One region of the Ideonella sp. FW305-24 genome, then DNA from elsewhere that is predicted to be linked to it. Evidence: predicted binding sites of a transcription regulator. Region 1 holds the regulator's gene; each other region holds the start of a gene.

Region 1 (7,720 bases):
AACATGGCGATGTCGGTGATGCTGCTGGAGCACATGCGCAACCGCAACCACGCCCAGCGCATGAAGGAGATGTTCCTCGAAGCGCTGATGACGGCGATGGTGACCGACCAGCTGACCCCTCCTTCGCCGGAGCGCGAAGAAGCCTTCCTGGCCGGCATGTTCAGCCACCTCGGCCGTTTGCTGGTGGCCTATTACTTCCCGGACGAAGCCGAGCGCGTGCGCCTGCGCCTGGTGCCTCCCAGCGACGGCAGCAAGCCACGCCCGGCCTGGCACAGCCCGGCCGAAGCCCGCGCTGCGCGCGAAGTGCTGGGGCTGGACTTCGATGCGCTGGGCCTGGGTGTGGCCCAGGCCTGGGGCCTGCCGGACAGCTTGTGCCATGCCTTGCGCGTGGCCGAGGGCGACATGCCGCAGCGTGCGCTCGCCGGCACGGAGCGCTTGCGCTGGGCTGTGCGCGCCGCAGGTGAAATGGTGCAAAGCCTGCTGGCGGCCGATGCAGGCGCGGACCAGATCACGATGCGGCGGCTGGCCAGTGGCTACGTGCGTGGCCTGGCCATGTCGCAGGACAGCCTGGTGCAGGCGGTGCAGACGGCGCAGCAGCAACTGGCCGACCTGGCCACGACCATGGGCATCGAACTGCCGGCCAAGGCCCGCGCCCGGCGCCTGCTCGGCCAGGCCTCGGCGTCCGAAGCGACGGCCACCTTGGTGCTGCCCGATCCTGCCAGCGAAGCCCATGCGCAGGACCTGCTGGCGGCCGGCATTGCCGAGGTCACCGAAACCCTGGCAGGCGACGCTGTTGTGCTCAACGAAGTGCTGCGCATGATCCTCGAGACCTTGCTGCGGGCAATGAACTTTCGCCGCGTGGTGCTGGCAACGCGCAGCCCCCGCCAGACCGTGATGACCGCGCGGCTGGCGCTGGGGGAAGGTGCGCAGGAACTGGCGCGCCAGCTCAGTGTGAACCTGCAGCCGACCGGCGCGATGGACTTGTTCGCCGCCGCTTGCCTGAAAGGCCTGGACACCCAGATCGCCGATGCCCGTGCGCCTGACCTGCAGGCCCGCCTGCCGGCCTGGTGCCGCGAGGCCGGTGCCAGGAGCTTTCTGCTGATGCCGCTGATGAGCAAAGGCGTGCCGCTGGGCATGATCTACGCGGACCGGGACCGCCCCATCGCGGTGGCGGACCGCGAGCTCAGCCTGCTGCGCACGCTGCGCAACCAGGCGGTGATGGCTTTCAAGACCGCGGGCTAACCCTAGGCCCAGTTAAACTTGAGCGGATGAGCATTTCCGACCCGAAGTCGGCTGGCAGCGCGCGATTGCGCGACCAGCGAGACTACCTGCGCTTGCTGGGCGCCCGTGTGACCGGCGGCGCCGCCAACCAGATGTTGATGGTGGCGCTGGGTTGGCAGATGTACGACCTGACCGGCAGCGCCTGGGAGCTCGGCATGGTCGGTCTCGCCCAGTTCCTGCCGGCACTGCTGTTGACCTTGCCGGCGGGGCACCTCGTTGACCGCCATGACAGGCGCCTGCTGGTGGCTGGCAGCATGAGCCTGCAATGCGTGGTGGCGGCGTGCCTGGCGCTGTCCAGTGTCGGCGGATGGGTCGGGGCCAACCTGATCCTGCTGCTCTCGATGCTGCTGGGCATGGCACGCGCGCTGCAGATGCCAGCCCAGCAAGCCTTGACGCCTACGCTGGTGCCGCCAGCGCTTTTGCCGCGCGCAGTGGCTGCCGCGAGTTCGGCCATGCAGGCCTCCATCATTGCCGGGCCGGCGCTGGGGGGCGCGTTGTATGCGCTCGGCCCCCGTGTCGCCAGCCTGTTCGGCCAGGGCGCAGCGGCGGATGCCGGTATCGCCGGCCAGGCCATGATTGGCGCGCACTGGGGCGCCGCGGTGGTCTACAGCCTGTCGCTGCTGCTGCTGCTCTCGGCGGTGTGGTGCGTGCTGGCGATCCGGCACCGGCCGGTCCAGAGCCTGCGCCCCGCGCCCGATCTGGCGCAGCTGACGGCAGGCATCCGTTTCATCTGGCAGCGGCCGGTGGTGCTGGGTGCCATTTCGCTGGATCTGTTCGCCGTGCTGCTGGGTGGCGCAACCGCCTTGCTGCCGATCTTCGCGCGCGACATCCTGCACACCGGCCCCGAGGGTCTGGGCCTGCTGCGGGCGGCGCCGGCGCTGGGCGCCGTCATCATCGGCGTATGGCTTTCGCGCATGCCCATCACCAGCCGGGCCGGGCATTGGCTGCTGGGCGCGGTGGCGGTCTTTGGTTTCGCGACCATTGCGTTTGCGCTGGCCACCTCGTTCTGGTTCGCCTTTGTGGTGTTGGCCATCAGCGGCGCGGCCGACATGTTCAGCGTGGTGATTCGCCAGTCACTGGTGCAGCTCGAGACGCCTGACGACATGCGCGGCCGGGTCGGCGCGGTGAATTCGGTGTTCATCGGCGCCAGCAACCAGCTCGGCGAGTTCGAATCGGGCGCCACCGCGGCCTTGCTCGGGCCGGTTGGCTCGGTGCTGCTGGGTGGCTTCGGCACGCTGCTCGTCGTGGCGCTGTGGTGGAAGCTGTTCCCGGCGCTGGCACAGCGGGATCGCCTGCAGCCCGAGACGGCACCGGTTTGACGCGGGGTGGGCTGTCAGGCCGCGGCCTGAGAGCGCCCCCAGACCTGCCGCTTCGCGTCAGGCCCCCCGAGGGGGATGAGAAAACTTGGGGCGGCCCTGCGTTTTCTCATGAGCCTTGTGGTTCCGCGTGCCGCGGCGCCGGGTGCAGCTCGCCGTGCACTTGCTTGCGCTGCGCGGTGTAGTCCCACCAGGGCCGGGGCGCGGCGCCCTGCATGAAATCGACAATCGCCATGAAGGTGTCCAGCACGCAAGGGTCCTGGTGCTTGCCGGTCAGTTTCTCCAGTTGGCGGTAAAGCTGCAGCGCGTCGTGCCGGGCCAGTTCGGCCGGATGCAGGATGCCCAGCGCGCGCAAGTCGCCGGCCATCGCCGGGCCCACGTTGGGCAGCTGCTCCAGCCGCTGGCAATCGGCTGCGGAGGCAGCTTTTGGGCTCTTGATCGCGCTCATGGGTTTTGACCTCGTCGGGAGCTCGCCTGCAGGAATACCTCCGGCCAGCGGGGTCAGAACATCATGTTCTGACGCAGCAGGCCCACCGCAATGCCTTCAATCTCGAAGGACTCGCCTGGCCTGACCTGGATGGGTTCGAAGTCCGGGTTCTCGGGCAGCAGCTCAATCAGGCCGGCGCTGCGCTGGAAGCGCTTGACGGTGACTTCATCGTCCAGCCTGGCCACGACAATCTGGCCGTTGCGCGCTTCGCTGGTCTTCTGCACCGCGAGCAGGTCGCCATCGACGATGCCGGCATCCCGCATGCTCATGCCCTTGACCTTCAGCAGGTAGTCGGGACGGCTGGGAAACAGGCTGGCTTCGAGCAGGTAGGTCTGCGAGATGTGCTCTTGCGCCAGGATGGGGTGGCCCGCCGCCACACGGCCAACCAGTGGCAGCGTGAGCTGCGCCAGGCTGGGCAAAGGCAGCGAAAACTGCTTGCCACGCGCCTCGTTGAGCGCGCGTAAAGTGCCGCTCTGCAGGCGAATGCCACGGGACGTGCCGCCCACCAGTTCGATCACGCCTTTGCGGGCCAGCGCCTGCAGATGTTCTTCGGCCGCATTGGGCGACTTGAAGCCCAGCTCGGTGGCGATTTCGGCCCGCGTGGGTGGGGCGCCAGTGCGTTCGATGGTGGTTTGCACCAGGTCGAGAATCTGCTGCTGCCGGGCGGTGAGCTTGGGACTGTCCATGAGCTTGCAGCCAGCGCGGGCGGGCTGAGGTTGTATCCAGTATCTGTATTTTTATCCAGACTTCCACAAAATGCAAAACGAATCAGTGGCCGTGTCCCATGTGGTGTTGCTGGGAACGGGCGGCACCATCGCCGGCCAGGCCGGCCGGGCCGATGACAACGTCGGCTACACCGCAGGGCAGATCGGCGTGGCGCAACTGCCGGCCGCGGTGCCGGCGCTGTCGCGCTTCTCGCTGCAGGCCGAGCAACTGGTGCAGCTCGACAGCAAGGACATGACGCACGCCGTGTGGCAGCAACTGGCGCTAGCCGTTGAACGACATCTCGCGCGGCCCGATGTGGCCGGCATCGTCATCACCCATGGCACCGACACGCTGGAGGAAACCGCCTGGTTCCTGCAGCGCACGCTGGCGCCGAGCAAGCCGGTGGTACTGACCGCCGCGATGCGGCCGGCGACCGCGCTGCTGGCCGACGGGCCGCAGAACCTGCTGGACGCCGTGACGGTGGCCGCCAGGCCTGGTGTGAGCGGCGTGCTCGCGGTGCTGGCCGGCCGGGTGCATGGGGCGCTGGATGTGCGCAAGTGGCACGGCTACCGCGTCGATGCGTTCAGCTCTGGTGATGCCGGTCCGCTCGCGCTGATCGAAGAAGGCGTGCTGAAGCCCTTGCGGCCCTGGCCGACGGACGAGGCCTTGCCGGCGCGCTGGCAGGCACCGGTGGCCGAGTGGCCGCGGGTGGAGATCCTCGCCAGTCATGCCGGCAGCGACGGTACCTTGGTCGAGGCGCTGCTCGGACTGGGCTGCCGCGGGCTGGTGGTGCAGGGCACGGGCAACGGCACGGTGCACCAGTCGCTGGAGCTTGCTTTGTGCAAGGCAGTCGCACAGGGCGTGGCGGTGCTGCGGGCCAGCCGCTGCCTGGGCGGCGGCGTGGTCGGTGCACCGGCCGACGCATTGCCAAGCGCCGCCGAGCTGACACCGGCCAAGGCGCGGGTGGAGTTGCTGCTGCGCCTGCTGGTGGGCGAGGGCGCAGGCGCTTGATGCGCCCATGAAAAAAGCCGATGCGGGTGGCCCCGCATCGGCGCTCAGCTGTCAGCTGTCAAACGGTACCGAGCGGCGCGTGATGCGCCGCCTCGGGCTCACTGAGCCGGCTTGAAGACCTGGTTCACGAATGGCGAGCCGCCCAGGTCGTTTTCGTCGAAGGCAAAAACGAAAATCTGGTTCGGGTTGTCCAGGCCGCCGACGTTGGCGAGGAAGTCGTTGTCGTTGGCGATGTAGAGGGTGTGCTTGGTCACGCCGTCGATCACCACGTCGTCGCCGAAGGCCATGCCTTCGAGCTTGGCGGGGATCTGCGTGTCGGCGAAGCCGGCGGCCATCAGCGTGGCGGCGATGTCCAGGAACAGCGTCTTGGTGACGGCAAACGGCTGCAGGTTGGCGGTGCCGCTCAGGTCGCTGATGTCGGTGGCACCGGCCAGGCTGAGCTTCCAGATCTGCTTGATCACCGCCTTGGAGCCGTCACCCAGGCCCTTGCCGTCGCGCTCCAGCACCAGGAATTCGTGGTTGTTCAGCGCCAGCAGTTCGCTGCTGTTGTAGTTCTTGTTGGTCGCGGCCAGGTGGTTGTCGTAGGCGTATTCGTGGGTCGCGCCGGTCTTCACGTCGATGGTGATGATGCGGTTCATGTTGCCGCCGTCACCGCCGTCCTGGATCAGCGGACTTTGCTCGAAGCCGACCAGGGTCTTGCCGTCCGGCGTGATGGCCAGGCCTTCCATGCCCTTGTTGGCCACACGGCCCGAAGTGTTGCCGCTGATTTCGGCGGCACCTTGTGACGACAGGTTGGCTGCCGTGAACTTTGCCGGCAGCGTGAACATGCCCACGCGCTTGCCGGTCGTGCGGTTGAAGGTGTAGACGTAAGGGCCGTACTCGTCGGTGATGTAGACGAGGTTGGTGCTCTTCGAGACGCGGATGCCTTCCGGGTCAAGGCGAGCGTTCAAGGTATTGGTCGAATTGCTGCCGGCAGCGAAGTTGTCCGAGCGGCCGGTGAAGTAGTGCTTCTGGCGGGTGTTCGCGGTGGGCACGGCCGGACCGTAGTTCAGCGCGTCGGTCGAGAACAGCGGCGTGGTCTTCTGCAGCGTGATGCTCAGGTCGAACGGCAGGCTGCCGCTGGTGGCGGGGCTCAGGCTCAGGTCCAGCGTGTGGAAGCGGGGGATGAAGGTGGTCGTGTCGTCCACGGCCGGATTCCACGCATTGGCGTTCGGGCCTCGGTCCGGCATGGCCAGGAAGGTGCTGCCGCCAGCCCAGGCCAGGCCTGAACCGATGCCGCCCAGCAGGTTGGCACTGACGCCGCTTTCCAGCGTGTTGGTGAAGCCGCTCAGGTCGGCGCCGGTGGCGGGCAGGCTGCCCTTGGCGATCAGCGTGACGGCGGCCTGGGCCGGCGACACGGCGGCCAGTGTGGTGAAGGTGGCGGCGGCGGCCAGCGCGAGGGTCGAGATCGTGGCGTTTTTCATGACTGCTGAAGTTCCTCGTAAGAGGCCGGCAGTCTGTGGCGCCCGCGTGACGTCATCGTGACAACGCCGACCGAAGCGAGGCCTCGGTCGGCGCTGGATCGGGACCGCCCGGCGAGCCGGGCGCTTCGGCTTCAGACCACCGTCAGGCTGACGTCGATGTTGCCGCGGGTGGCGTTCGAGTATGGGCAGACCTGGTGCGCGGCGGCGACCAGCGCTTCGGCGGCGGCCTTGTCCATGCCCGGGATGCTGATGGACATCGCGACCTGGATGCTGAAGCCGGTCGGGATCGGGCCAATGCCGACCTTGGAAGTGATGGACACCTCGGCCGGCAGCGAGATCTTCTGCTTGCCGGCAACCGCCTTCATCGCGCCGATGAAGCAGGCCGAGTAGCCGGCAGCGAACAACTGCTCGGGGTTGGTGCCGGCGCCGCTGTCGCCGCCCAGTTCCTTGGGCGTGCTGAGGCTGAGCGACAGGCGGCCGTCGTCCGAAGCGGCGGTGCCGGTGCGGCCACCGGTGGCAGTGGCGGTGGCGGTGTAGAGGACTTTTTCGAGGGCCATGTTGATCTCCTGTTGAACGTTTGAGGGAGGAAGGGAAAGGTTCAGGCCTGGGCCTGTAGAAGTTGCTCCCGCAGCACCCTCAGGCGCTGGGTGAGCTGGGAAATCTCGTGCAGTTCGCACTGGATGGCGCACGCAACAGTGGGTGGGATGCGCAGTGCCTGCTCGCGAAGCTGGTGGCCGGCACGGGTGGGCTGCACGCGCACGCGGCGCTCATCCCCGGCATCCCGCTGGCGGGTGATCAGGCCGGCGGCTTCCAGGCGTTTGAGCAGCGGTGTGAGCGTGCCGGAATCGAGGTTCAGCCGTTCGCCCAACGCCGAGACGGTCAGCGCGTTGCCTTCCGGCTTCTGCTCCCACAGCACCAGCATCACGAGGTACTGCGGATAGGTCAGCCCCATCGGCTCGAGCAGCGGCTTGTAGAGCTTGGTCATCGCCAGCGAGGTCGAATACAGCGCGAAGCACAACTGGTGATCCAGCGCCAGCCAGTCGGCAGACGCGGTGTTCGCGGCGGCGGAGGTGGGGCCGTGTTCGGTGTCCATGAGTATTAATGTAGCTCGCAATTAAATTGCACACAACTTAAATGGTCTTTGCCTGACCACGTCGGCCGCAGCGCGGCTGTGCAGAGAGCGGCTCCGTAGAATGGGGGATGCCTTTTGTTCACCTGCGCAGCCACACCGAGTTCTCTGTTGTCGACGGCACCTTGCGGATCGATGACGCCGCCGCCGCTGCCAAGGCAGACCAGCAGATCGCACTGGGCATCAGCGACCTTGCCAACATGTTCGGCACGGTGAAGTTCTACAAGGCTTGCCGTGGCAAAGGGGTGAAGCCCCTGATCGGCGCAGATGCTTGGGTCGAGCCGCTGGACAGCAGCGGCGACAAGCTGCCCAGCCGGCTGCTGTTGAT
Region 2 (7,720 bases), on a different contig from region 1:
GCGCTGGGCGGCTCGGTCGAGGTCCCCACGCTGACGGCCAAGCTGGAGATCGAGCTGCCCGAAGGCACGCAGCACGGCAAGACCTTCCGCTTGCGAGGCAAGGGCATCAAGGGCGTGCGCTCGGCCTACCCCGGCGACCTGTATTGCCACGTAACAGTTGAAACGCCAGTCAAGCTCACCGAGCATCAGCGCAAGTTGCTGAAGGAGTTGGAGGAGTCGCTGAAAAAAGGCGGCGAGAAGCACTCTCCGAACGCCAAGAGCTGGACAGACAAGGTCAAGGACCTGTTCAAGTAACTCGCAAGCTGCCCCCGGGTGGCAGCGGAATTGAAAAGGCGACCCCAGGGTCGCCTTTTTTGCGGGGTGGATTCCAAACGCGCGATCAGTCAAGTTCGCCGGGCGCTTCCGGGATCACTCGGCGACTGGCTGCCTGCAAAGCAGGATTGGGTTTTCCGAGCCGGGTATCCACACGCCATACGCCTTCAGGCTGAGAGTCCTCGGTATCAGTCCGGAGCTTGTAGCGGTTGTAGTACAGATACGGCCCTTTGGCCGTGATGAAGTATTCAGGATCCATGCGCACGCGGGGCTCTGCGTCGGGTGAAATCAGTGGAATGATTTTCGCTTTTTTGGGCAAAATCATCGACATGGCCAGCACCCCCGGCTTGGACAAGTCCGACGCGTTGGCACTCTTGTTCATCTGGTAAAAAATATAAGACTTGCCATTGAAGAGGAAATACTCCGGCGACCAGAGATGCGGCGTTTCAGGCGGCAGATCGAGTTGAATGATGGAAGTCCAGTGCTTCTTTCCGGTTTCATCCTTCAACTTGCGATGCACCACCAGTTGCTTGCCATTGCGCACACTGAAAAATACATACTGGTTGTCGTATTCGGGCGCGCGCCACATCATGGCACCTGCATGGTCTGCATCTTCGTCGGTGATTTGCTTGAGTACCGCGGTATCGGTGTCGAACAGGAAGACCTGCTGCCGGCCGTAGCCCTTGGTGCCTTCGAGGCCGGTGGCGGTCAGGATGATCTTGTGCGTCCCCGGAACCCAACGGCGCGAACCGCCGCTGAAGCCAGTGGTGGGCAACTTGGTCTCATCATTGGTAGACACCTCGGAGTCGCGCCAAAAGGTGCGGCGCTTGGCCACGTCCTGGTAGTGGATGCGCGGCGCCAAATCGTCCAGATCCTGAGTGCCAATTGGTGATTGGCGCTTCTCTCCGCCCGGCAGCGATGCTGGCAGCCAGGTTCCGTCAGCGTTTTGAGTGGCGATGGCAAGCACGGCCGAATCCGGGCTCTGCGGGACGTCTGGCTGGTAGCGCGTATAGACCAGCTGCGAACCCGCGATCGAGGAAAACATCCATTCCGGGCCGTTGCCGAAGTCCGTGGCGTAAGCAGTATGGCTGTCGACCTGCGTGCCCTTGCCGTTGTCCGGCAGAAACTTGCCGGTCTTGATGTCCAGGGGCGCCACCCACAGCCGATAGTTGTGATCGGTGAAGGCCAGTCTCGAATTGCCGGAGCCGTGGTTGCAGGTCGGGCAGTCCACGCCGTCTCGTCCCCAGTCGAATTCGAAGTCGACGATGTAGTTGGGCGTCACCTGGACTTCCGGGGCTGGCCCTTCCTTCTTGGCCGAGGCGACTTGGCCGGCCAACAACAAAACAGACATCATGGCAACACGCCATCTGGCCCGCTTTGTCAAATGGCGGACAGTTTGCTTTGAATACTCAACCGCAGAGTTGCAAACTACGCTCTCTACAGGGATGCATAAGGGGTTCTGAGCCATCATGTTGACCTCTGCGGCCATGCCGCTGGCAGGAGCAGTTTGGCCACTGCTCGCATGTCACAAGTTGAAGTTGCAGCCTCGAATCGAGTTACAACCGCGGGCGCCCACCGATACTGCTGAGTCGACGTTCAGATATCGAATTTACACGGATTTTTTTTGATGGCAATCCACCATTGTGGGGTACTTCCTCAGCTTTGGGGAAGATGCCAATATGTCTCGCCAATTCGCTTGGTGATGCACCGCTGGATCGGAAATTAAAAAAGCGACCCGCAGGCCGCCTTTTTTGTCAATTTGCCGACACTATCGGCAAGTCATGCAGGAACATTTACCTGGCTCATTTGGTGGATGATTCGCCACCCAGCTGGGTATCGACACGCCACACACCCTCAGGAACTGATGGCATCGTGTCGGTCTGCAGCTTGTAGCGGTTGTAATAGATGAACGGCCCCCCGGCGGTGATGAAGTACTCCGGGTCCATGCGCACGCGCGCCGGAGCGTCCGGGGGCGTCAGCAAGGTCAATGCCGAATTTCCCGGCAGGATGCCCATCATCCCCAAGGTACTCGGTTGGGTGAGGTTGGTGGAGTCGCTGGTGGTGTTCATCTGGAAGAAGATGTACGACTTCCCGTTGTACACAAAATATTCCGGCGACCAGATGTAGGGCGAATTGGACGGTGCAGCCAAGGTGGCCACCGGCGTCCAGGCGGCCACACCGGCGGCATTCGGCAACTTGCGATAGACGACCAGTTGCGTGCCGTCTTTCACCGTGAAGAAAACGTACTCGTTGTTGAACTCAGGCGCCTGCCACATCATGGCACCCACCTGGTTCGAAGCATCGTCCGTGATCTGGGTCAAGGTGTCGGTATCGGTGTCGTACAAGTAGACCTGCCGGTAACCCTGACCCGAAGTCTTTCGGGTACCCAGGCCCGTCAGGATGATGCTGTGTGTGCCGGGAACCCAACGGCGTGACCCACCATTGAAGCCTTTGGTCGGCACCTGGGCCTCTGTTGAACTGGCTGACTGCCGCCAGTAAGTCTTGACCTTGTTGTAGTCCTGGTACTGGATGCGCGGCAGGGTGTCGCTGAGGTCCAGCGTGCCAATCGGCGACTGCCGCTGCATGCCGTTTGGCAAGAATCCAGCGGCCCAGGTGCCGTCGGCGTTTTGGCTGGCAATGCCCAACCCTGTGCTGTCTGCCGTCGGCGGATCCACGTCCGGCTGGTACCTGGTGTAGACAAGCTGGGAGCCCAGCGCTGAGAACATCCATTCCGGGCCATTGCCGAAGTCGGTCGGCAAGGCAGTGTGGGTGTCGACCAATTGGCCACGACCGTCCAGCGGCTTGAACTTGCCCGTCTGGAAATCGACCTGACCTACCCAAAGATTGTTGGTCAGGTCTGTGTAGGCCAACCGTGAATTGCCGGCTCCACTGTTGCAGGTCGAGCAGTAGGTGCCGTCGCGACCCCAATCGAACTCATAGTCGATGATGTAGCGAGAGGTCACCTGCACTTCGGGTGCGGGCGTTGCCGTGGCGGTGCCTGCGGCGTGGACAGCACTGGCCACGCCGCCAGCCAGACAAAGGGCAAGCGCGGCACGGCTCAAAATCGCCGCGCAATGTTGCACGCCGATCGGCATGACGTCTGCTTGCGAAATGTCCTGCTTCTTCATATCTGAATCTCCTGGCCGCCGGTCAAACAGGCGGCATGCGGGTCACCGTTGCCGAAACAAGCCACCGTGACATTTGTCATCTGAAGCTTGCTAACCGTCACCTACGACTACACCGATGACGTACGGTTACCACTCTACGCAGCGCAGCGTCATGACACCAGCATTTTTGGCGCTTGCTCCCTAACTCTCATGACGTCACACGTCAACCCGCACTGGCGCGGTGCAACATGGGGTTAAAACAAGCTCAATTGGTGCAGTGCGCCAGCTCTGGCAGGCGGTCTGAATTGACCGAAATCCAACACTGTCCGGGTGTTGTTCAGCCCCAGCTTGCGCACCGCGAGCGTGAACCGCTGGCGCAGCAGTTCCGCCCAGGCGCCTTCGCCGCGAAGCCGGGTGCCAAAGCGAGCGTCGTTGTCGCGGCCGCCCCGCATCTCGCGCACCCTGGCCATGACCCGCGCGGCCCTGTCCGGGAAGTGGGTCTGCAGCCAGTCCTGGAACAGCGGATTCACTTCCCAGGGCAAGCGCAGCGGAATGCTGAAAGCCGAGACGGCACCGGCCTGTGCGGCCGCCTCCAGGATGCGCTCAAGCTCCGGTTCATTCAGGAACGGGATCACCGGCGATACGCTGACCCCCACCGGTACACCCGCCTCGCTCAAGCTCTGGATGGTTTTCAGGCGCCGCTGCGGTGAAGCGGCGCGCGGCTCCAGGATGCGCGCGAGTGCCGGCTCCAACGTGGTCAGGGACACATAGGCCGCCGCCAGGCCTGCACCGGCCATGGGCGCGATCAGGTCCAGGTCGCGTTCGATGCCTGCTGACTTGGTGATGACAGAGAACGGATGCGAAGCTTCGCAGAGCACCTCGATGATCGCGCGGGTGATGCCCAGCTTGCGCTCGACCGGCTGGTAGGCATCGGTCGCGGAGCCGATGTTCAGCTGCGCTGGCGTGTAACCCGGCCGGCTCAAGGTTTCCCGCAGGCGCTCGGCAGCGTTCACCTTGGCAATGATGCGCGTCTCGAAATCCAGCCCAGGCGAGAGGTTGAGATAGCTGTGCGTGGGCCGCGCAAAACAGTAGATGCAGCCGTGCTCGCAGCCCCGGTACGGATTGATCGACAGGTCGAACGGAATGTCTGGCGACTCGTTGCCGGTCAGGATGGATTTGACATGCTCGAAGATGACTTGCGTGCCCGGCGCCAGTTCTTCGGCTTGCACAGCCTGATCCAGCGCACCCCAGCCGTCGTCGACCGGCTCACGCTCGTCGCGGCTGAAGCGGTGCGCAATCGCCCAGGTCGTGCCCCTGCCCTTGCGCGGTTGCAGCGTGATGGGCGCCGTGGGCACCGGCGCAGCCATGGGTGCGGGTGTGGAACGCCGCAATGGCGAACGCGTCAGCGAGGCCGCATCGTCCAGGGACTCGTCAGCCGGCGGGAGTGAAAAACGGAATGACATACTGTATTTTTATACAGTATTTCATCCCTCACCACCAGCCATTGAATCCACCGCGCAGCCGGTGGCACGGAGGTTCAGTATTCGCTGCCGCCGTAGGCGGCGTCGGGCGCCAGATTGTCGAACTTGGTCGATTGCTTCAGGAAGGCGAGGTGCACCGAGCCCACCGGGCCGTTACGCTGCTTGCCGATGATGATTTCGGCGGTGCCAGGAATCTTGGATTCCTTGTTGTAATAGTCGTCGCGGTAGATGAACATGATCACGTCCGCGTCCTGCTCGATGGCGCCGGATTCGCGCAGATCGGACATCATCGGCCGCTTGTCGGTGCGGGTTTCGACCGAGCGGTTCAGCTGCGACAACGCGATCACCGGGCAGTTCAGCTCCTTGGCCAGCGCCTTCAAGCCGCGCGAGATCTCGGAGATTTCGGTGGCGCGGTTTTCGCCGTTGCCGCTGCCGCTGCCGCTCATCAGCTGCAGGTAGTCGATGACGATCAGGCCCAGCTTGCCGCATTGGCGGGCCTGGCGCCTCGCACGGGCGCGCAGTTCGGCCGGGTTCAGCGCAGGGGTCTCGTCGATGAACACCGAAGCCTTTGAGAGCTTGTCCACGGCCTCGGTGAGCCGGCCCCACTCGTCATCCTTCAACGCGCCGGTGCGCAGGTGCTGCTGGTCGATGCGGCCCAGCGAACCGACCAGACGCAAGGCCAGCTGTGCGGCGCCCATTTCCATCGAGAAGATGACCACCGGCAAACCTTCGCTGACGGCCACGTACTCGGCGATGTTCAGTGCGAATGCGGTCTTGCCCATGGACGGACGCGCGGCCAGGATGATCAGGTCGCCGCCCTGCAGGCCCGCGGTCATGCGGTCCATGTCGTAGAAGCCGGTGCGCACGCCGGTCACGTCTTCGGCGCCGTTTTCAGCGAGCTCGGTGACCCGGTCGATCAGTTGCATGACCAGCTGGTCCATGCTCTGGAAACCGCCCTTGCTGCGCTGGCCTTCCTCGCCGATCTTGAAGATCTTGCCTTCGGCCTCGTCGAGGATTTGCGAGACCTGCTTGCCCTGCGGGTTGAAGGCCTGGGTGGCGATCTCGTCGCTGGCGGCGATCAGCTTGCGCAGCACCGCGCGCTCGCGCACGATCTCGGCGTAGCGCCGCAGGTTGGCCGCACTGGGCACGCTTTGCGCCAGTGCGTTCAGGTAGCCGAGACCGCCGCATTCGTCGGCCTTGCCGAGGTTTTGCAGCCGCTCGAAGACGGTGATGACGTCTGCAGGCTTTGAGGTGCTGATCAGGCCGCCGATGGCGCCAAAAATCATGCGGTGCTCGTAGCGGTAGAAATCGCCCTCGCTGAGCACGTCCGCCGCCCGGTCCCAGGCACCGTTGTCCAGCAGCAGACCGCCCAGCACCGACTGCTCGGCCTCGATGGAGTGCGGCGGCACGCGAAGTTTGGCGACCTCGTCGTCACGGCTCTTGGCGGAGCGTCCGCCCAGTTCTTCGAAGATCGTCGACATCAGCAAATCATAAGAGGCAGGCGCCTGGCACGGTGTGCGCAAGCCTGTGGAAAAGCTGGGGGAAGCGGGTGCACAAGCACCGGCCGTCCCTTGCGAAAGCGCCCGTCCGGAAAAGAAAAAGGGCCGGTTCGAAAACCGGCCCCTTCTGGGCGTACACCAGTGTCGCAGCCAAGCTGCGACCTGTGGGCCAGGATCAGTCGGTGGCGCCGACGACCTTGACGTTGACTTCCACGACCACGTCGGTGTGGGCAGCCACGTTGACCGAGAAATCGCCAACCGCCTTCAGCGGGCCGTTGGGCATGCGCACCTGGGCCTTGACGATCTGGAAGCCTTGCTTGACCAGGGCTTCGGCGATGTCGCCGTTGGTGACGGAGCCGAACAGTCGGCCATCAACGCCAGCCTTCTGGCTGACGATGACGGTGACGCCGTTCAGCTTCTCGCCCAGTGCCTGGGCGGTCGACAGCTTCTCGGCAGCGACCTTTTCCAGTTCCGCGCGGCGGGCTTCGAATTCCTTGATCGCGGCGTCCGTGGCACGGCGGGCGCGCTTGGTCGGGATCAGGAAGTTGCGGGCATAACCGTCCTTGACCTTGACGATGTCGCCCAGGTTGCCGAGGTTGGCCACTTTGTCCAGCAGGATGATTTGCATGGTGTGGACTCCTTAGACGCGGTGCATGTCGCTGTACGGCAGCATCGCCAGGAAGCGCGAGCGCTTGATGGCGGTGGTCAGCTGACGCTGGAAGAACGCGCGCGTGCCCGTCAGGCGAGCCGGCGTGATCTTGCCGTTTTCACCGATGAAGTCGCGCAGCAGGTCCACGTCCTTGTAGTCGATCGATTCGACGCCAGTGACAGTGAAGCGGCAGAACTTCTTGCGGCGGAACAGCAGCGATTGCTGGTTGCGCTTGGGACGGCGGTCCTTGGAAAAACGTGACTTTGGCGGGGGCATGTCAATGACCTCTGAATTTCTATCCGGATACAGAAACGGGCTCGTCGACGTCGAGTTGCGTGATGTGAAACACCAGACCCTTGCCATTGCGCGAGGGGGCCAGGAAGCCGGCAAACATCGCCTGCACTCCCAGCGCCAGCCGCTCGGCCTGACGGGTGATGTCCCCGATGACCACCGAGCGGATCTCCAGCGAGACCTTGCGGGGTTGCCCGTTCTGGCTGACCTCGGACTCTGCCTTGAGCAGCATGTCCAGGGCCGGCAGACCGGCGGGGGTGTAACGCATCTTGCCTCGCTCCACCACTTGGGCGGCCAGAACCAATCGGTTCATCGAGGCTTGCAACTCACAACCGACTTGAACCCTGCTGGGCTCAGGCGGTGGTTTCCTGGGCAGCCTTG
Region 3 (7,720 bases), on a different contig from region 1:
GAGGCGAAGCCTTCGGTGCTGGCCACGCGCACGATGCCCGAGCGCAAGCCGCGCAGGGACTCGATGTCGGTCACGACGCGCTCAATGTCCTGCCAGACGCGCCGGGCATGCACGGCCAGCAACTCGCCCGCCGAATTCAGCTTCATGCCGCGCGCGCGGCGCTCGAACAGCAGCGTGTCCAGCGCGTGTTCGAGCCGGGCAATGCTGCGGCTCACCGCCGAAGGGGCCACGTGAAGCCGCTCGGCTGCGGCCGTCACGGAGCCGGTCTGGGTGACTTCCAGGAAGTGGCGCAGGGCGGTTTCCTGCAGGGCGCGGTGGTCGATCTTGCGTGACATGGCGAGGAGCACCGTTGCGGGCACATCTTCAAAACGGGATGGAGGTTTGCTGATTTTGCAACGGTGGATTCAGAAACAGCGGGTTGATGCACAGGCGTGCTGCTCCCTACGATGCGCCGCCGTTTCAGGATGTAGTTCCAGGAGTGTCTGAATGTTCCGTCGTCAACTGAACCACCTGGCGCTGGCCGCCTTGGCCAGCGCTGCGCTGTCCTTGCCTGCCTTTGCCGCCGAGGGATTCCCGTCCAAGCCCATCACGCTGGTCGTGCCCTTCACGGCCGGTGGTGCCACGGACACGGTGGGCCGCATCCTGGCCAAGGCGCTGGCCGAGCAACTCAAGCAGACCGTGGTGGTCGAGAACAAGCCGGGCGCCGGCACCGAAGTGGGCGCCGCGGCGGTGGCCCGCTCGCCGGCAGACGGCTACACCTTGCTGATCTCGTCGAACAGCACTTTCACCATCAACCCGGCGATCAAACCGCAGCTGCAGTATTCGCCGGACAAGAGCTTCGAGGCGGTCGGCATTGTCGGCAGCATGCCGCTGGTGCTGATGGCCAAGCCCAGCTTCCCAGCCAGCAACGTGAAGGAACTGATCACGCAGGCCAAGTCCAAGCCGGGCCATTTCACCTATGCCTCCTTCGGCGCCGGCACCACGGCCCACCTCGCAGGCGAGATGTTGAAGGTGATGGCCGGGATTGACCTGCTGCACATCCCCTACAAGGGCAGCGGCCCGGCCATGGCCGACCTGCTGGGTGGCCAGGTGGACCTCAGCGTGGACACGCTGGTGGCGGCCTTGCCCATGCAGCGTTCGGGCAAGGTCAAGGTGCTGGCCACCACGGGCTTTCGACGCTCCACCGAGTTGCCGGAGGTGCCCACGGTGGCGGAAGCCGGTTTCCCGCAGTACGAGATGGTGTCGTGGATGGCCGTGGTGGCGCCGCGCGGATTGCCCGCACTGACCCGCAACACCTTGAACGTGGCACTGGCGGTCGTGCTGACATCCCCATCCGTCAAGGGTGCGCTCGAGCAGGCTGGCCTGGAAGTGTCCTACCAGGGCGCCAGCGCCTATGACGCGCGCCTGGCCAAGGAACTGCCTTTGCTGCATGCGTACGTGAGCAAGGCGCGCATCACGCTGGAGTGAGGCTGGCGGCACCGGGCCGCAAGTCGGACGCCATGCGCAGGTCTGCCAGCCAGCCCTCGAACGCGGCGGCCTGTTGTTGGGCAGGCATGCGCAGCAAGGCGGCAGGGTGCAGCGTGACCAACACCCGCAGGCCGTCAGCACGGGTGAACCACTGGCCGCGCGCTTCGATCACCTTCACGCCGGGGCCCAGCAGCGCGCGGGTGGCGGTGGCGCCAAGGGCGATGGCGGCTTGCGGTTTCAGCAAGGCGATCTCGGCTTCCAGCCAGTGCAGGCAGGCCTGGGCCTCGCTGAGCGCCGCCGTCTTGTGCAGGCGGCGTTTGCCGCGCAGCTCGAACTTGAAGTGCTTGACGGCGTTGGTGAGGTAGAGCTCGTCGCGCTGCCAGTGCAGCGCTTCGAAAGCCCGGTCCAGCAACTGGCCGGCGGGGCCGACAAAGGGGCGGCCTTGCAGGTCTTCCTGCTCGCCGGGTTGCTCGCCGACGATCATCAGCCGTGCCTCGCGCGAGCCTTCGCCAGGCACGGCCTGGGTGGCGCAGGCGCCGATGGGGCAGGCGCGGCAGCGTTCGGGGCCATGGCGCACGAGGTCCCAGTCGATGGAGGTGCCGGCGGCAATGCCTTCGTGCAGCCAGGTGTGCGGGGAGATCACGAGTGCCGAAGAGGCGGCCGGGCGACGGTGCGCGGGCACCGTGCCGCCTTGATCGACCATGCGGCCGCTGCGCGCCTCGGCCTGGGCCACCAGCGGCTGGATCAGCGCCGCCTCGGGCAGGTTGTGCCAGTACCGGCGCGGCATCTCCTTTTGCATCATCTTCAGCTTCAGCCGCGCGGGGTTGAAGATGTGTTCGTAGTACGTGAGCCAGAGCTGTTCGCCGGCGTCGGCCGCGGGGGCATCTTCCCGCTGCGCGCCGGGGCCGAACGCGAGGGCGTGGCCGTCCCAGCGCACGCAGCGCGAAGGCGTCAGGATGGCCCAACGCATCTGCGCGAAGCGGCGCGCAAAAAACGGCGCGGTGGCTTCTACGATGTGGTGCTCGGGCTCGAACCAGGCGACATGCCAGCGACTGTCGCCTTGGGCTGAAGGCGCGCGGTCGTCCAGTGGCCGGAAGCGCACGAAGGCCGTCATCTTGTGCTGCTCGCGTGTGACCGCGCGGGCCATCTGCTCGGCGCGCAGGCGGTCAGCGTCCAGCGGGTCGCTGCGCAGGCCGGGTTCGCGCTGCAGGCGCCACAGCAGCCGGTAGAGCAGCGCGAAGCGGGCGTTGTCGGCATGCAGGGCCACGCTCTCGCAGAGGGGGATGAAAAAGGCCGGCACCGCGAGCGGTGCGGCGTTTTTTCCAGCCGGGTTCACCGCGAATGGCTCACTCGGTTCAGCCAGGGCAAACAGGTCAGCTGAGGCCGCGGTCGCGACCTGCCAGCGCACGCTGTCCGGCGGCACGGCTTGCTGGCACAGGCGCCTTGCCGCGGCACGAAAACCTGCCAGGTCGGCCTCGTGCGCGAGCTGCATGGTGTGATGAAGCGGCATGGCGTTCAGACGACTGCTTCAGCGTCGAACAACGAAGCCTGTTGCGGTGCCGGCCGCAGCCGTGCCACGAGGTCCTGCGCCTCCAGCTGCGCGCCGGGATGATGGTCCGGCAGCACGACAAACGGCATCACGTTCTTCAACGGCACGCGCAGCCGGCGCAGGTCATCGGCACGGACCAGCCGGCTGCGCCTGGCGGCCAGCAGTTTTTCGACCGTCTTCACCCCCAGGCCGGGCACGCGCAGCAGCATCTCCCTGGGGGCGCGATTCAGGTCGACCGGGAAGCGCTCTCGGTGCGCCAGCGCCCAGGCCAGCTTGGGGTCCACATCCAGCGCCAGCATGCCCTGGCCTGCGGGCACGATCTCGTCGTGCGCAAAGCCGTAGAAGCGCATCAGCCAGTCGGCCTGGTAGAGCCGGTGTTCGCGTACCAGCGGCGGCGCCTGCGAGGGCAGGGCGAGCGATGCGTCGGGGATCGGGCTGAAGGCCGAGTAGTACACGCGGCGCAGCCGGTAGGCACCGTAGAGCGTGGCGCTGGTGACCAGGATGGCGCGGTCATCGGTCGCGTCCGCGCCGACGATCATCTGCGTGCTCTGGCCGGCCGGCGCGAAGACCGGCGGTTCCGCGCGTTTGGGCCTCAGTCCGGCCAGCGAGACGACGGCTGGCGGCGGCGCGGCGGCCTCCCTGGCGTCGTCGATGTGCACGCGCAGCCTGGCCATCGAGCGGCGAATGGCCTGGCCGTCCTTCTCCGGCGCCAGCTGGGCCAGGCTTTCGCTGGTGGGCAGCTCGATGTTGATGCTCAGCCGGTCGGCGTAGCGGCCGGCCAGCGCCAGCAGCCCGGGGCTGGCATCCGGAATGGTCTTCAGGTGGATGTAGCCGCGAAAGTCGTGCTCCTCGCGCAGCACCCTGGCCACTTCGACCACCTCGGCCATCGTGTGGTCCGCGCTGCGCACGATGCCGGAGCTGAGGAACAGGCCTTCGATGCAGTTGCGCCGGTAGAAGTCCAGCGTCAGCTGCACCACCTCGTCCACCGTGAAGCGGGCGCGTGGCACGTTGCTGGTCACGCGGTTGACGCAGTACAGGCAGTCGTAGAGGCAGTAGTTGGTCAGCAGCACCTTCAGCAGCGAGATGCAGCGGCCGTCCGGCGCATAGCTGTGGCAGATGCCGGCGCCTTCGGTCGAGCCGATGCCGCGGCCGCCGAGCGAGTCGCGCGGCTTGCTGCCGCTGGAGGCGCAGGAGGCGTCGTACTTGGCGGCGTCGGCCAGGATGGCGAGTTTGCGTTGCAGGTCCACGGAGCTGTTGGGTGTTTGGATGCTGGATGAATATACAGTTATTGACGGCGGCAGCCTTCCATTCCCCTCCGTGACGCAGGGGCCGGTCTGAACCATGCCTGCCCGGCGGATCACGGCAGACCAGCGGCAGCCAAGCGCGGCCGGATGGCGGATGCGCTGCCGGCGTGCTGCCAGACAATCGTCCGGCGAACGACCACCTTCCTGACCCGACCCATGGCTCAACTGCTTTACAGCGCCAAGACGGCCGATGGCCGCGACCGGCAAGGCTTTGTCGAAGCCGACAGTGCACGCGCGGCGCGTGATCAGCTGCGTGCCCAGGGGCTGCGGCAGGTCGTGCTGCACCAGGAGGTGGCGATCAGCCAGGACGAGGCCAGCCTGCAGGGCCTGAGCGCGGCCGACAAGGCAGAACTCGCAAAGCTGCACCTGCACTTCCGCGAGCGGCCCGGCCTGCTGCCCTTGCTGCAGATCGTGGTCCGCAAGAACCGCGTCTGGCTGGTGGTGGACGCCCTGCTGCTGGCGGGCGGCATCTTGGCCCGCAGCCCGGCGTTGATGCTGATCGCCGTGGCCTTGCTGGCGCTGCCGTTCGCCCCGGCCTTGTGGCGCTACCGCCATGCCGACCGTTACCAGCAGCTGCTGAAGGCCCATGCACTCGGCCGCTGGCCTGAGATGGTGGGCCTGGCGGGCCGGCTGCGCAGCGCCGTTGATTTGGCCGAGAACCTTGACTTCGACCTGGACGTGCGGATCGCGTCGGTGCGTGCCCGCCAGGGCGACCTGCCCGGCGCGCTGGAGGACCTGGCCGACTGGCAGCCTCGGCTGGTCATCCACCCCGGGCTGTATGAGACCCGGCTGGCAGCTGTGTACGCCGCCGGTGGCGACCGTGCGGGGTTTGTGCAGGCCATGGGCCAGGCGCAGGCCTTGTCCGGCGACGAGCCAGCCCGCGTGCTGGACCATGCGCTGGCCCAGGCCCGCTTTGGCGACCTGGCGCGTGCAGAGGCCTTGATGGCCGGCCTGGACCTCTCGCTGCTGCCGCCGATGGCAGAAGGTTTTGTCGCCTGGACCCAGGGGCTGATCGCGATGCGCCGCGGCAGGCCCGGTGCATTGGCACTGCTCAGCCGGGCCGTGGCGGCCTTCCTGCAGCGTGGCGACTCGCCTGCCGTGTGGACCGCGCTGGCCTTTTGCAGCTGCGACCAGGCCATGGCCCTGCACGCCGCCGGCCAGAAGGCCCAAGCCAAGGCAACGCTGAAAAACGTCATGCCGGTGCTGCGCGCCCATGCCGACGCGCCACTGCTGGCCGTGCTCCGGCGCGACTTCATGGCGGGCGAGTCCGGCAGGTAGCCTGCTCGCTGCGCCAAGTCCGCGCCCGAACGGCGCGGGTTTGTCGAAACCGTTGAATCCGATGTGAAGGGGTGGAAGGGCCGGGTGGCGGCCGCGCCGAAGGTGACAGTTTGTGTCAGGTACGCGATCTGCTGATGACGGGCAAACGGCGCTTGCCGCCCCTGTTTGGTCAGCTCTTTTGCGCCCACCTCACGATCCATGGCTTCTTCGATGTTTCGCCCCAAGATGTCCGACGCTCGCGCTCAACAAGGATTTGTCGAGGCGGTCAGTGATCGCCATGCCAGTGATTGGGTGGACATCGACGGGCCGGCAGAGATCGTCTTCGGCCAGGATCTTCCGGTGGACCCGGCACCTGTTGCGGCAAAAGCCGGTGCAGCGGGGCTGGACCCTGCAATAAAGGCCGACCTGGTGCGCCTGGGCTTGCGCTGGCGCGAGCGGCTTGGCCTGGTGCCGGTGCTGCAGGCTGCCGCCAGGCGCAGCTGGCCTGTGTGGGTGCCGGTGGCCGGGCTGGCGGCCTATGGGGTCTGGAGCGACCGCCCCTGGCTGACGGCGCTTGCACTTGGGCTTGCAACGCTGCCGTTTGCGCAGGCCGCCTGGCGCCACCGCCGCGCGGACCGCTACCAGCAATTGCTCAAGGCCGACGCGCTGGGCCGCTGGTCCGAGATGGTGGGCCTGGCCGGACAGTTGCGCGCCAGTGGCCGCTTCACCAGCCAGCTGGACTTTGACCTGGAAGTGCGCCTGGCCACCTTGCGTGCGCGCCAGGGCGACCTGGACGGCGCGCTGGAAGACCTGGCCCCGTGGCGCAGCCAGCAAACCGAGCGCGCGGGCTCGTACGAGGCGCGGGTGGCGGGGGTGCATGCCGCCGCTGGCAACCGCACGGGCTTCGTGCGCCTGATGGGCAAGGCCCAGGCGGCTTCGGGTGACGAGGCCTCGCGGGTGCTGGACCACGCGCTGGCACAGGCCCGCTTTGGCGAGCTGGCCGAGGCCGAGGCCTTGATGGCGCGCGTGGACGCCGCACCGGTGCTGCCGCCGCAGAGCGAAGGCAAGGTGCTGTGGACACAAGGGCTGATCGCGATGCGCCGTGGCAGCGCCGACGCCATCCACGTGCTGAACCAGGCCCTGGCCGAGTTCCTGCGCCAGAGCGAGCAGCCAGCCGTGTGGACTGCGCTGGCGCTGTGTGCCTGCGACCAGGCCATCGCGCTCAATGCCGCCGGGGACCGCAACAGCGCCCGCAGCATCCTCAAGCGGGTGGCGCCGGTGCTGCGTGCCCAGGCGGACCGGCCGTTGATGGCCCTGCTCAAGCGCGACAAACTGCTGAGCCGCCGCGAAGGCTGAAACCGCCAGCGGGCGGCTGCCTTCACGACGGCAGGAAGTCCAGCGGGTAGTTGACGCTCATCGGCTCCACGTCCTTGGCGCCGAAGTCGAACTGGCGGATGCGGGCCAGCAGCTTGGCTTCCAGCTCCGGCGCCTTCAGCTCGGTGGAGACGATGCGCAGGCCTTCGACCTGGCCGCTCGGCGCGATCTTCAGCTCCAGCACCACCTTGCCCTGCAGCGAAGGGTCTTCGCGCAGCGCCCGGTTGTAGATCGCGTAGATCGCCCCCTTGTTGCGCTCGAACACCAGGCGCACGTCTTCCAGCGACCGCGCCGCCTTGCCGCCGCCACCGCGCTGCACCGTGCCGCCCTGGCCGTTGCCGGACCCGGTGCCCACGCCGCTGCCGGTGCCACCCCCGCTGCCGCCCTTGCCGCCCACACCGGCGCCACCCCCGCCACCGCCGCCCGCCACACCCGCAACCAGCGTGGTCGAACGGCCGGCCAGGCCGCCGCCGCCACTGTCGCGGCTCAGGCTGCCGGTGTTGATGCCGCCGCTGCCCTGGCCGGCATTGGCGGTGATCATCGCCCGGGTCGGCAGGCCGGGCTCGGTGCCGGCGCCCACGCCGGGGCCGGTGCCACTGCCCACGCCCGCGCCAGGCTTGATGTTCTGGTTCAGCTGCACGGCAGTCGGCGCACCATGCATCTCGGCCAGCGTGTCCTTCATCGCCAGCAGGCCCACGCCGGTGGCCTTGCGGCGCGCCGCGTCAATGGCCTCGCCCGGCGGCTTGTCCGGCACCGGGTTGCGGGCCTC
Region 4 (7,720 bases), 180 kb from region 1:
CTGCTGCAGGCGTTGCGCCGCTTCCAGGCCCAGTGCGGCCTGGCGGCGCTGGAACACCAGCTGCGGGTCTTCGCCGGGCCTGGGCGGGCGGGCCACGTCGGGCACGCGCAGATCCGCGGGTGAGTCGTTGTCCGCCACGCTGCCGGGCTGGCCCGTGCGCGAGGCGATGTGGCTGCGCAGCTGGGCTTCTTCGTCGGCGTAGAACGCATCGGCCCAGGCGGGGCCCAGCAGCTCGCGGCGCACGCGCATGCGCTCGTCCAGCGCGGGCTGCCAGGTGCTCACGTCGCGCAGGTCGGCGTTGTGGGCAAAGCTGCGCTGCTGCAGGTCCAGGTAGCGCTGCCACAGGCGCATGACCTCGGCCACCGCGGCGGGCGGCAGCTCGCGGCCGGCCTGGTCCTGCAGCAGCAGGCCCAGCTCGGGCAGCGAGGCATCGCCCATCGCGCTGAGCAGGTGGTCGAAGCGGCGGCGCAGGCCGATGTCGGGCTTCAGCGTGCCGCCGCCGTCCACTGCCCAGCCACCGTCGGGATGGCTGTTGCGCAGCGGGCCGTGCACGTACAGGGCCTGCCGCAAGGCCTCGATGCTGCGCGGTGCGCCGCTGGCGGCGTCGGCCAGCGGCACCGGCGAGTTCGGCGCCACGCGCAGCGGCACCGCGCTGTCCTGCCGCGTGCCGGACGACACGGCGCCCGCACCGTCCTGGCCGGCATGCAGCGCGAGCACCAGCGCCGCGCCGGCCCCGGCGGCCAGCAGCCCCGCGACCAGCGGCCTGCGCAGCGTCGAAGCCATGCTCACAGCCCTGCGGTCTTCAGCCGGTTGGCCTGGCCGCGGTAGAAGGCCACCGGGTCTTGCGAGAACAGGCCGCGCAGGCCGAAGGCCTGGTTGATCTCGTCCAGGTGGTTCCAGCTGTAGTTGTCCTTCAGCACCGTGCCCCAGTGCGAGGAACACTGGCCGACCAGGCCGTCGCTGGCGCTGCCCTTGAAGCTGACGGAGGTCAGCGCCAGCAGCGCGTCGCTGATGTCCAGCGGGTTGGTCAGCACCCAGTTGCCGCCCACCGAGTAGTAGCGCACGCCGTTCACCAGCTCAGGGCCTGAGCCACAGCTGCTGGTGGGCTGGCCGGCCGGGTACTTGGCGTTGAAGGCGGCGCTGCCGGCGGTGGTCAGTGAGTTCATCGCCGCTTCCGAGTCCTGTGGCATGCCCGGGTTGCCCGAGAGCAGGCTGATGACGGCGGCAAAAGCGTCGAACACCGCGGCCACCCATGCCGTGGTGCCGGTGGCGGTGGTGCCGGCCTTGATGTCGTCGGCCACCGGGCTGCCGGTGTGCGGACCGCCCACGCTGGTAATGGAGGCGACCAGGCTGGGCGCGACGGCGGCCACGTAGCGCACCGTCGGGCCGCCATGGCTGTGGCCGATCAGGTTGAACTTCTGGTAGCCGTAGCTGGCCTGGTAGCGCTTGATTTCGGACAGCAGTTGCTCGCCACGCACCTCGGTCGAATTGGCCGCCGAGACCTGCGAGACGATGACCTTGGCGCCGCCAGACTGCAGCGGCGAGACGATGCCATACCAGTAGTCGATCGGGCCGATGGCGTCGAAGCCGAACAGGCCGTGCACCAGCACGATGGGGTACTTGGTCTGGGTGTAGGTGTCGGCGGCTTGCACTGCGTGAGGCAGCGCCGTGGCGCAGAGGCAGGCGGTGGCGATCAGGCCTTTGGCCAGGGCGGGGGTGAACAGTTTCTTCATGCGTGTCTCCAACCGGGTTTGGGATTCCACGCTCTGGAGCGACGTCTGAGATTGCTGGACGCTGTGCCTTTTGGCGTGGTGGAGCGCATTACAGAACGACCGTGCTATTTCTTTTCCAGGTGTCTTCCCGAGGGATGTGCCCAGTCGCAACTCGTGCTCCGGGGGCATGGTTTTGCCCTGGCGGAGACGCAGCTGGCGGGCCTGGCAAGCCGCTTACTGACCCACCCGGTCAGGCGCTTGGCCGTGCGATCCATCACCGCCGCCGAGGTCGGGAATTCGCTTCTTGATACTGGATGCGTGTACAGTGTTTTGACACCGCCTGCCGTTCGCGGGTGTTTCCAGCCTTCCCGCCCAAGCCCCTCCGGTTTTTCCCTGATGCCAGCCGCCGCCCTCGAAGAATTTGTCCTGCGGGCCTTGCCCGAGCCGGAAGACGATGGCCCTTCGGCGGCCGCGCGGCCGGCCGCAAGCGACAAGCCCAACCCGCTGGACACCCTCTGGCGCGGCAGCGAATGGGCCCGCGCACCGGCCAGCAATTGGCCCAGCGGCCATGCCGCGCTGGACGGTGAACTGCCCGGTGGCGGCTGGCCCGGCCATGGCTTGACCGAGCTGCTGCAGCCCCTCGAAGGCGTGCTGGAGTGCCGGCTGCTGGCGCCTGCGCTGCAGCGCATCACGGCTGCGGGCAAGCCGGTGGTGCTGGTCGGCACGCCGATGCAGGGCCGCCTTGCATTGGCCCCGCACCTGGCCGGCTGGCGCCAGGCTGGGCTGGACGAGCGGCAGCTGGTCTGGATACAGGCCGAGACCAGCGCCGAGCGCCTGTGGAGCGCCGAGCAGCTGCTCAAGGCCAATGCCTGCGGCGCGCTGCTGGCCTGGCTGCCGCAGGCCAGGCCGGAGCAGATGCGCCGCCTGCAGGTGGCCGCGCTGGGCCACGAAGGCCCGGCCTTCCTGTGCCGCCATGAGCGCGCGGCCGAGCAGGCTTCGGCCGCCCCGCTGCGGCTGCTGGTGCGGCCGGGTGAGGACTGGTCGCTGGCGGTGCGGGTGCTCAAGCGCCGCGGTCCGCAGCACGAGGGCTGGCTCTCGCTGCCTGCCGTGCCGGCCGCGATGGCCGGGCTGCTCACGCCGCGGTTGCGGCAGCCGCATCTGCTGTGGCCGCAGCGCCCGGGCAGCGTGCCGGCCGGCGTGGCCGCGGCCGGTGTGCTGGCTGAGCCCGGTGTGCTGTCCGCCGCTTCGCTGTTGTGTGACGAGGAGCCTGCCGATGCGCATGTCCATGCTCTGGGCCGCGCTGCTGTTGCCGCCGCCGCAGGCGTTCGAGGCGGATGAGCCCGGTGGCGAGGCGGGCAGGGCGGAGGCAGCGACTGCTGCCGCTTCTGCCCCCTCCGCTGCCGCGCCGCTCGCGCCCGCGCCGCCGCGCTCGCGCGAGCCCGTTGGCACGCCCATTCCCGCGGAGGAACAACTGCGCCGCCAAGCTGAAGCGCTGCAGGGCTTGGCGCAGTGGGCGCTGCAGTTCACGCCGCGCGTGGCGCTGGCCGATGGCGAGGCGGTGCTGATGGAAGTGGCCGGCAGCCTGCGCCTGTTTGGTGGCCAGCGGGCGCTGCGCTTGCGCGTTCGAGCGGGTGCGCGCGAAATGGGCGCGCAGGCCGTGGGCTGGGCCGGAACCGGACTGGCCGCGCTGGCGCTGGCTCGCGCCGGCGTGCAGCAAACCACTGCGCAGCCGCTGGCCGAACGGCTGGACCCGCTGCCGGTGGCCACGCTCAGCGCGCTGCGCCCGCATGCGCTGACGCTGGCGCAGATCGGCTGCCCGCGCCTGGGGGATGTGCGTCGCCTGCCGCGCAGCGGCCTGGCCCGCCGGTTCGATGCGGCCATGCTGCAGGCGCTGGACCAGGCCTACGGCGTGCAGCCCGAGGTGCATGCCTGGCAGGCGCTGCCGGCCAGCTTCCGCGCCCGCATCGAGTTGATGCAGCGGGTGGACCAGGCGCCTGCGCTGATGGGTGGCGCGCGCCGCCTGCTGCTGCAGCTCTGCGGCTGGCTGGCCGCGCGCCACCTGGGCGTGAGCGCCTGCACGCTGCACTGGTCGCACGACTCGATGCGCGCGCGCGACGTCGAGGCCCATGGCGAGCTGCAGCTGCGCACCGCCCAGCCCACGCGCGACCCGAACCACCTCACCCGCCTGCTGGCCGAGCACCTGCAGCACCTCACGCTGGCCGCACCGGTGTCCGACCTCGCGCTCAGCGTGCAGACGCTGGCGCCCATCGCCCCGCCCAGCGGCTCGCTGTTGCCGGACGCCGTGCAGCAGGCCGAGGCCCTCACACCCGTACTGGAACGGCTGGCGGCGCGGCTGGGCGAGGCGCGTGTCAGCCGCCCGCTGCTGCGCGAGGACCACCGGCCTGAATGCACGCAGCAATGGGTCAGCGCAGTGGCGCCCCTGCCGCGCGGCCGGGCCCGCATCTCGCCGCTGCCGCAACCGGCCTGGCTGCTGGCCGCGCCGCTGCCGCTGGCCATGCATCACAACAAGCCCACCTACCAGGGCCCGTTGTTGTTGCTGATGGGCCCCAACCGCGTGGATGCCGGCTGGTGGGACCGCACCGGCCAGGGCGACGCGGCCCACACCCGCCAGGCCAGGCGCGACTACTGGGTTGCCTGGAGCGACCGCGCCGGCCTGCTGTGGCTGTTCCAGACGCGGCAGCAAGGCGAGTTCAACTGGTTCCTCCATGGCTTCTTCTAAACCATGAGCACCCGGCAACTCCCTGCCTACGCCGAGCTGCAGTGCGCGACCAGCTTCAGCTTCCTGCGCGGCGCGAGCCAGCCCAAGGAGATGGTGGCGCGCGCCCACCAGTTGGGCTATGCGGCGCTGGCCATCACCGATGAATGCTCGGTGGCTGGCGTTGTTCGGGCGCATGAGCAGGCCAAGGAGCTCGAATTCAGGCACCTCATCATCGGCAGCCAGTTCCAGTTTGGTGGCCCTTGGCCTTTCACGCTGGTGGTGCTGGCCTGCAACCTGCGCGGCTACGGCAACCTCACCCAGTACATCACCCGGCTGCGCCGCAGCAGCCCCAAGGGCCACTACCGCGCCGTCCCGGAGGACTTGAAACGCGGCGAGCTGGCGGACTGCGTGGTGCTGGCCGCGCCGGCGCGCGACAGCACGCCCGAGCAAGGCTTGGCCATCGGCCGCTGGCTGCTGCGCCACTTCACCGGCAACTGCTGGTTCGCGGTGCACCTGCTGCGCCTGGCAGACGATGAAAGCTGGCTGCTGAAGATGCGCGAATGGTCCGCGCAGACCGAGATCCCGCTGGTGGCCGCCGGTGACGTGCACATGCACGTGCGCTCGCGCAAGCCGCTGCAGGATGTCCTCACCGCCATCCGCCTGAACACGCCGCTGACCGAGTGCGGCCTGGACCTGCAGCCCAATGCCGAGCGCCACCTGCGCTCGCGCACCCGGCTGGGCCTGAGCTGCCCGCCAGACCTTTTGGCGCAGACGCTGGTGGTGGCGGCCAAGTGCGAATTCGAACTCACCGAATTGAAGTACACCTATCCCGATGAGTTCATTCCCAAGGCCCTCACCGCGGCACAGTACCTGCGGCAACTCACCTATGAAGGCGTCGCCCGGCGGTTCCCGGAAGGACTGAAGAACGAGCACCGCAAGCTCATCGAACACGAGCTGAAGCTGATCGCCGAACTCCAGTACGAGCACTACTTCCTGACCGTGGGCGAGATCGTCGCCTTCGCCCGCAGCAAAGGCATCCTTTGCCAGGGCCGCGGCAGCGCCGCCAACAGCATGGTCTGCTTCTGCCTGGGCATCACCGAAGCCAACCCGGCCGACCTGAAGATGCTGTTCGAGCGCTTCATCAGCCGGGAGCGCGGCGAGCCGCCGGACATCGACGTGGACTTCGAGCACCAGCGCCGCGAAGAGGTCATGCAGCACCTCTACGAGAAGTACGGCCGCGACCGCGCCGCACTCACCGCCACGGTGATCAGCTACCGCCCGCGCAGCGCGCTGCGCGACGTGGGCAAGGCCGTGGGCATTCCGCTGGCCACCATCGAGAAGCTCACCAGCAACCTGCACCACTGGGACGACTGGCAAAGCGACGACGGCAGCGCCCAGGCCCAGACCCAGCGCGCCCGCCTGCAGGAAGCCGGCATCGACACCACCGATCTGGCGGTGCGCCAGTGGCTGCAGCTCAGCACCCAGGTCATGGGCTTCCCGCGCCACCTCTCGCAGCACACCGGCGGCTTCGTGCTGACCAGTGGCGCGCTCTCGCGCCTGGTGCCGATCGAAAACGCGGCCATGAAGGACCGCACCGTCGTCCAATGGGACAAGGACGACCTCGACGCGCTGGGCCTGATGAAGGTCGACGTGCTGGCCCTGGGCATGCTCAGCGCCATCCGCCGCACGTTGGACATGGTGAGCCGGCGCCTCGGCGAAACGCTGGAGATCTACAAGATCCCGCAAGGCGACCAGCCCACCTACGAGATGATCTGCAAGGCCGACACCGTCGGCGTCTTCCAGATCGAAAGCCGCGCGCAGATGAGCATGCTGCCGCGCCTGCGGCCGGAGAACTTCTACGACCTGGTGGTGGAGGTGGCGCTGGTGCGGCCGGGGCCGATCCAGGGCGGCGCGGTGCACCCGTATCTGAAGCGCCGCCAGCAGCGGCGCGAAGACTCCTCGCTGAGCTTCGAGACGCCGGGCGGCGACCTGCTGAAAGACGCGCTGCACCGCACGCTGGGCATCCCGATCTTCCAGGAGCAGTGCATGCAGATCGCCATCCTCGGCGCCGGCTTCAGCCCCGGCGAGGCCGATGGCCTGCGCCGCGCGATGGCTGCCTGGAAGCGTCATGGCGACGTCGGGAAATACAGGGACCGCCTGATCGGCGGCATGCTGGCCAAGGGCCTGCCGCTGGACTTTGCCGAAGGCGTCTTCGAGCAGATCAAGGGCTTCAGCTCCTACGGCTTCCCGGAGAGCCACGCGGTGTCGTTTGCGCTGCTGGTCTATGCCAGCAGCTGGCTCAAATGCCATTACCCGGCGGAGTTCCTGACCGGCCTGCTGAACTCCCAGCCCATGGGTTTTTATTCCGCGTCACAACTGGTGCAGGACGCGCGCCGACACGACGTGAAGGTCTTGCCTGTGGACGTGCAGCACAGCGGCTTCGAAACCCGGCTGGAGGGCGACATCCAGGCGCCTGCGGTGCGCATGGGGCTGCACCGCGTCGGGGGCCTGCCGGAAGAGGTGGCGCTCCGCATCGAGCAATCCCGCCTGCAGGACGGCCCGTTCACCAGCACCGGCGACCTCGCGCGCCGCGCCGCGCTCGAGCAGGGCGAACTGCGTCTGCTGGCTGGTGCCGACGCGCTCGCCTCGCTCGCCGGCCATCGCCGCCAGCAGGTCTGGGACGCTGCCGCGCTGCGCCGCCCACCGGCCCTGCTGCAGCCCGCACCCGTCGAAGAAGAAAAGCTGGAATTGCCTGCCGCGCCCGAGGGCGAAGACATCGTCTTCGACTACGCCAGCACCGGCCTCACGCTGCGCCGTCACCCACTGGAACTGCTGCGCCCCCAGCTCAACAAGCGCCGCCTGCTGACCGCCGAAATGCTGAGCCACAAGGTCGACGGCGACGCAGTGCGCTACGCCGGCATCGTCACCACCCGCCAGCAGCCGCCCACCGCCCACGGCACCATCTTCGTCTCCCTGGAAGACGAAACCGGCGTCGTGCAAGCCATCTGCTGGCAACGCCAACGGGAACGCTTCCGCATCCCGCTGCTGCGCGCCCGCCTGCTGATGCTCTATGGCCACTGGCAGCGCGAGGGCGATGTCTGCAACCTGATCATTGCCTATGCCGAGGACCTGAGCCCGATGCTGGGCAGGCTGGCCGAGAGCACGACGAGCCGGGACTTCAGGTAGGAAGGGTGGTTCACGACCGTTGCGGACGAGCCCGCAGCTTCCGGGCGGGTATTTCACCAGCAGGGTCATGCAGCCCGCGTCCAGCACGCAATGGGGCAGACTG

The links. The regulator LexA, encoded in region 1, represses DNA repair genes until DNA is damaged. The targets are predictions, from matches to a motif close to ACTGTATNNNNATACAGT.
Region 2: a site for LexA is predicted at 4,883-4,900, ahead of AC3WR5_RS25445 (PA0069 family radical SAM protein). Genes of this name have one in related genera too.
Region 3: a site for LexA is predicted at 4,285-4,302, ahead of AC3WR5_RS14115 (putative DNA modification/repair radical SAM protein). Genes of this name have one in related genera too.
Region 4: a site for LexA is predicted at 2,022-2,039, ahead of imuA (translesion DNA synthesis-associated protein ImuA). Genes of this name have one in related genera too.

What each region holds. Positions count from the first base shown of each region.
Region 1 is NZ_JBYTAI010000003.1:455,795-463,514, reverse strand. Features, by position in the region: gene AC3WR5_RS11060 (protein kinase domain-containing protein) at 1-1,242, shown strand, start outside; gene AC3WR5_RS11055 (MFS transporter) at 1,269-2,600, shown strand; gene AC3WR5_RS11050 (helix-hairpin-helix domain-containing protein) at 2,707-3,045, opposite strand; gene lexA (transcriptional repressor LexA) at 3,099-3,770, opposite strand; gene AC3WR5_RS11040 (asparaginase) at 3,841-4,800, shown strand; gene AC3WR5_RS11035 (esterase-like activity of phytase family protein) at 4,899-6,263, opposite strand; gene AC3WR5_RS11030 (organic hydroperoxide resistance protein) at 6,395-6,820, opposite strand; gene AC3WR5_RS11025 (MarR family winged helix-turn-helix transcriptional regulator) at 6,862-7,356, opposite strand; gene dnaE (DNA polymerase III subunit alpha) at 7,464-7,720, shown strand, end outside.
Region 2 is NZ_JBYTAI010000012.1:80,710-88,429, forward strand. Features, by position in the region: gene dnaJ (molecular chaperone DnaJ) at 1-294, shown strand, start outside; gene AC3WR5_RS25435 (hypothetical protein) at 380-1,666, opposite strand; gene AC3WR5_RS25440 (hypothetical protein) at 2,115-3,440, opposite strand; gene AC3WR5_RS25445 (PA0069 family radical SAM protein) at 3,674-4,786, opposite strand; gene dnaB (replicative DNA helicase) at 4,957-6,381, opposite strand; gene rplI (50S ribosomal protein L9) at 6,575-7,027, opposite strand; gene rpsR (30S ribosomal protein S18) at 7,040-7,324, opposite strand; gene priB (primosomal replication protein N) at 7,344-7,652, opposite strand; gene rpsF (30S ribosomal protein S6) at 7,693-7,720, opposite strand, start outside.
Region 3 is NZ_JBYTAI010000004.1:477,786-485,505, forward strand. Features, by position in the region: gene AC3WR5_RS14100 (LysR family transcriptional regulator) at 1-335, opposite strand, end outside; gene AC3WR5_RS14105 (Bug family tripartite tricarboxylate transporter substrate binding protein) at 487-1,467, shown strand; gene AC3WR5_RS14110 (UdgX family uracil-DNA binding protein) at 1,454-2,959, opposite strand; gene AC3WR5_RS14115 (putative DNA modification/repair radical SAM protein) at 2,983-4,263, opposite strand; gene AC3WR5_RS14120 (hypothetical protein) at 4,477-5,598, shown strand; gene AC3WR5_RS14125 (hypothetical protein) at 5,824-6,933, shown strand; gene AC3WR5_RS14130 (AgmX/PglI C-terminal domain-containing protein) at 6,956-7,720, opposite strand, start outside.
Region 4 is NZ_JBYTAI010000003.1:633,748-641,467, reverse strand. Features, by position in the region: gene AC3WR5_RS11880 (lipase secretion chaperone) at 1-783, opposite strand, end outside; gene AC3WR5_RS11875 (esterase/lipase family protein) at 786-1,733, opposite strand; gene imuA (translesion DNA synthesis-associated protein ImuA) at 2,109-3,050, shown strand; gene AC3WR5_RS11865 (Y-family DNA polymerase) at 2,986-4,452, shown strand; gene AC3WR5_RS11860 (error-prone DNA polymerase) at 4,456-7,617, shown strand; gene AC3WR5_RS11855 (DUF4118 domain-containing protein) at 7,685-7,720, shown strand, end outside.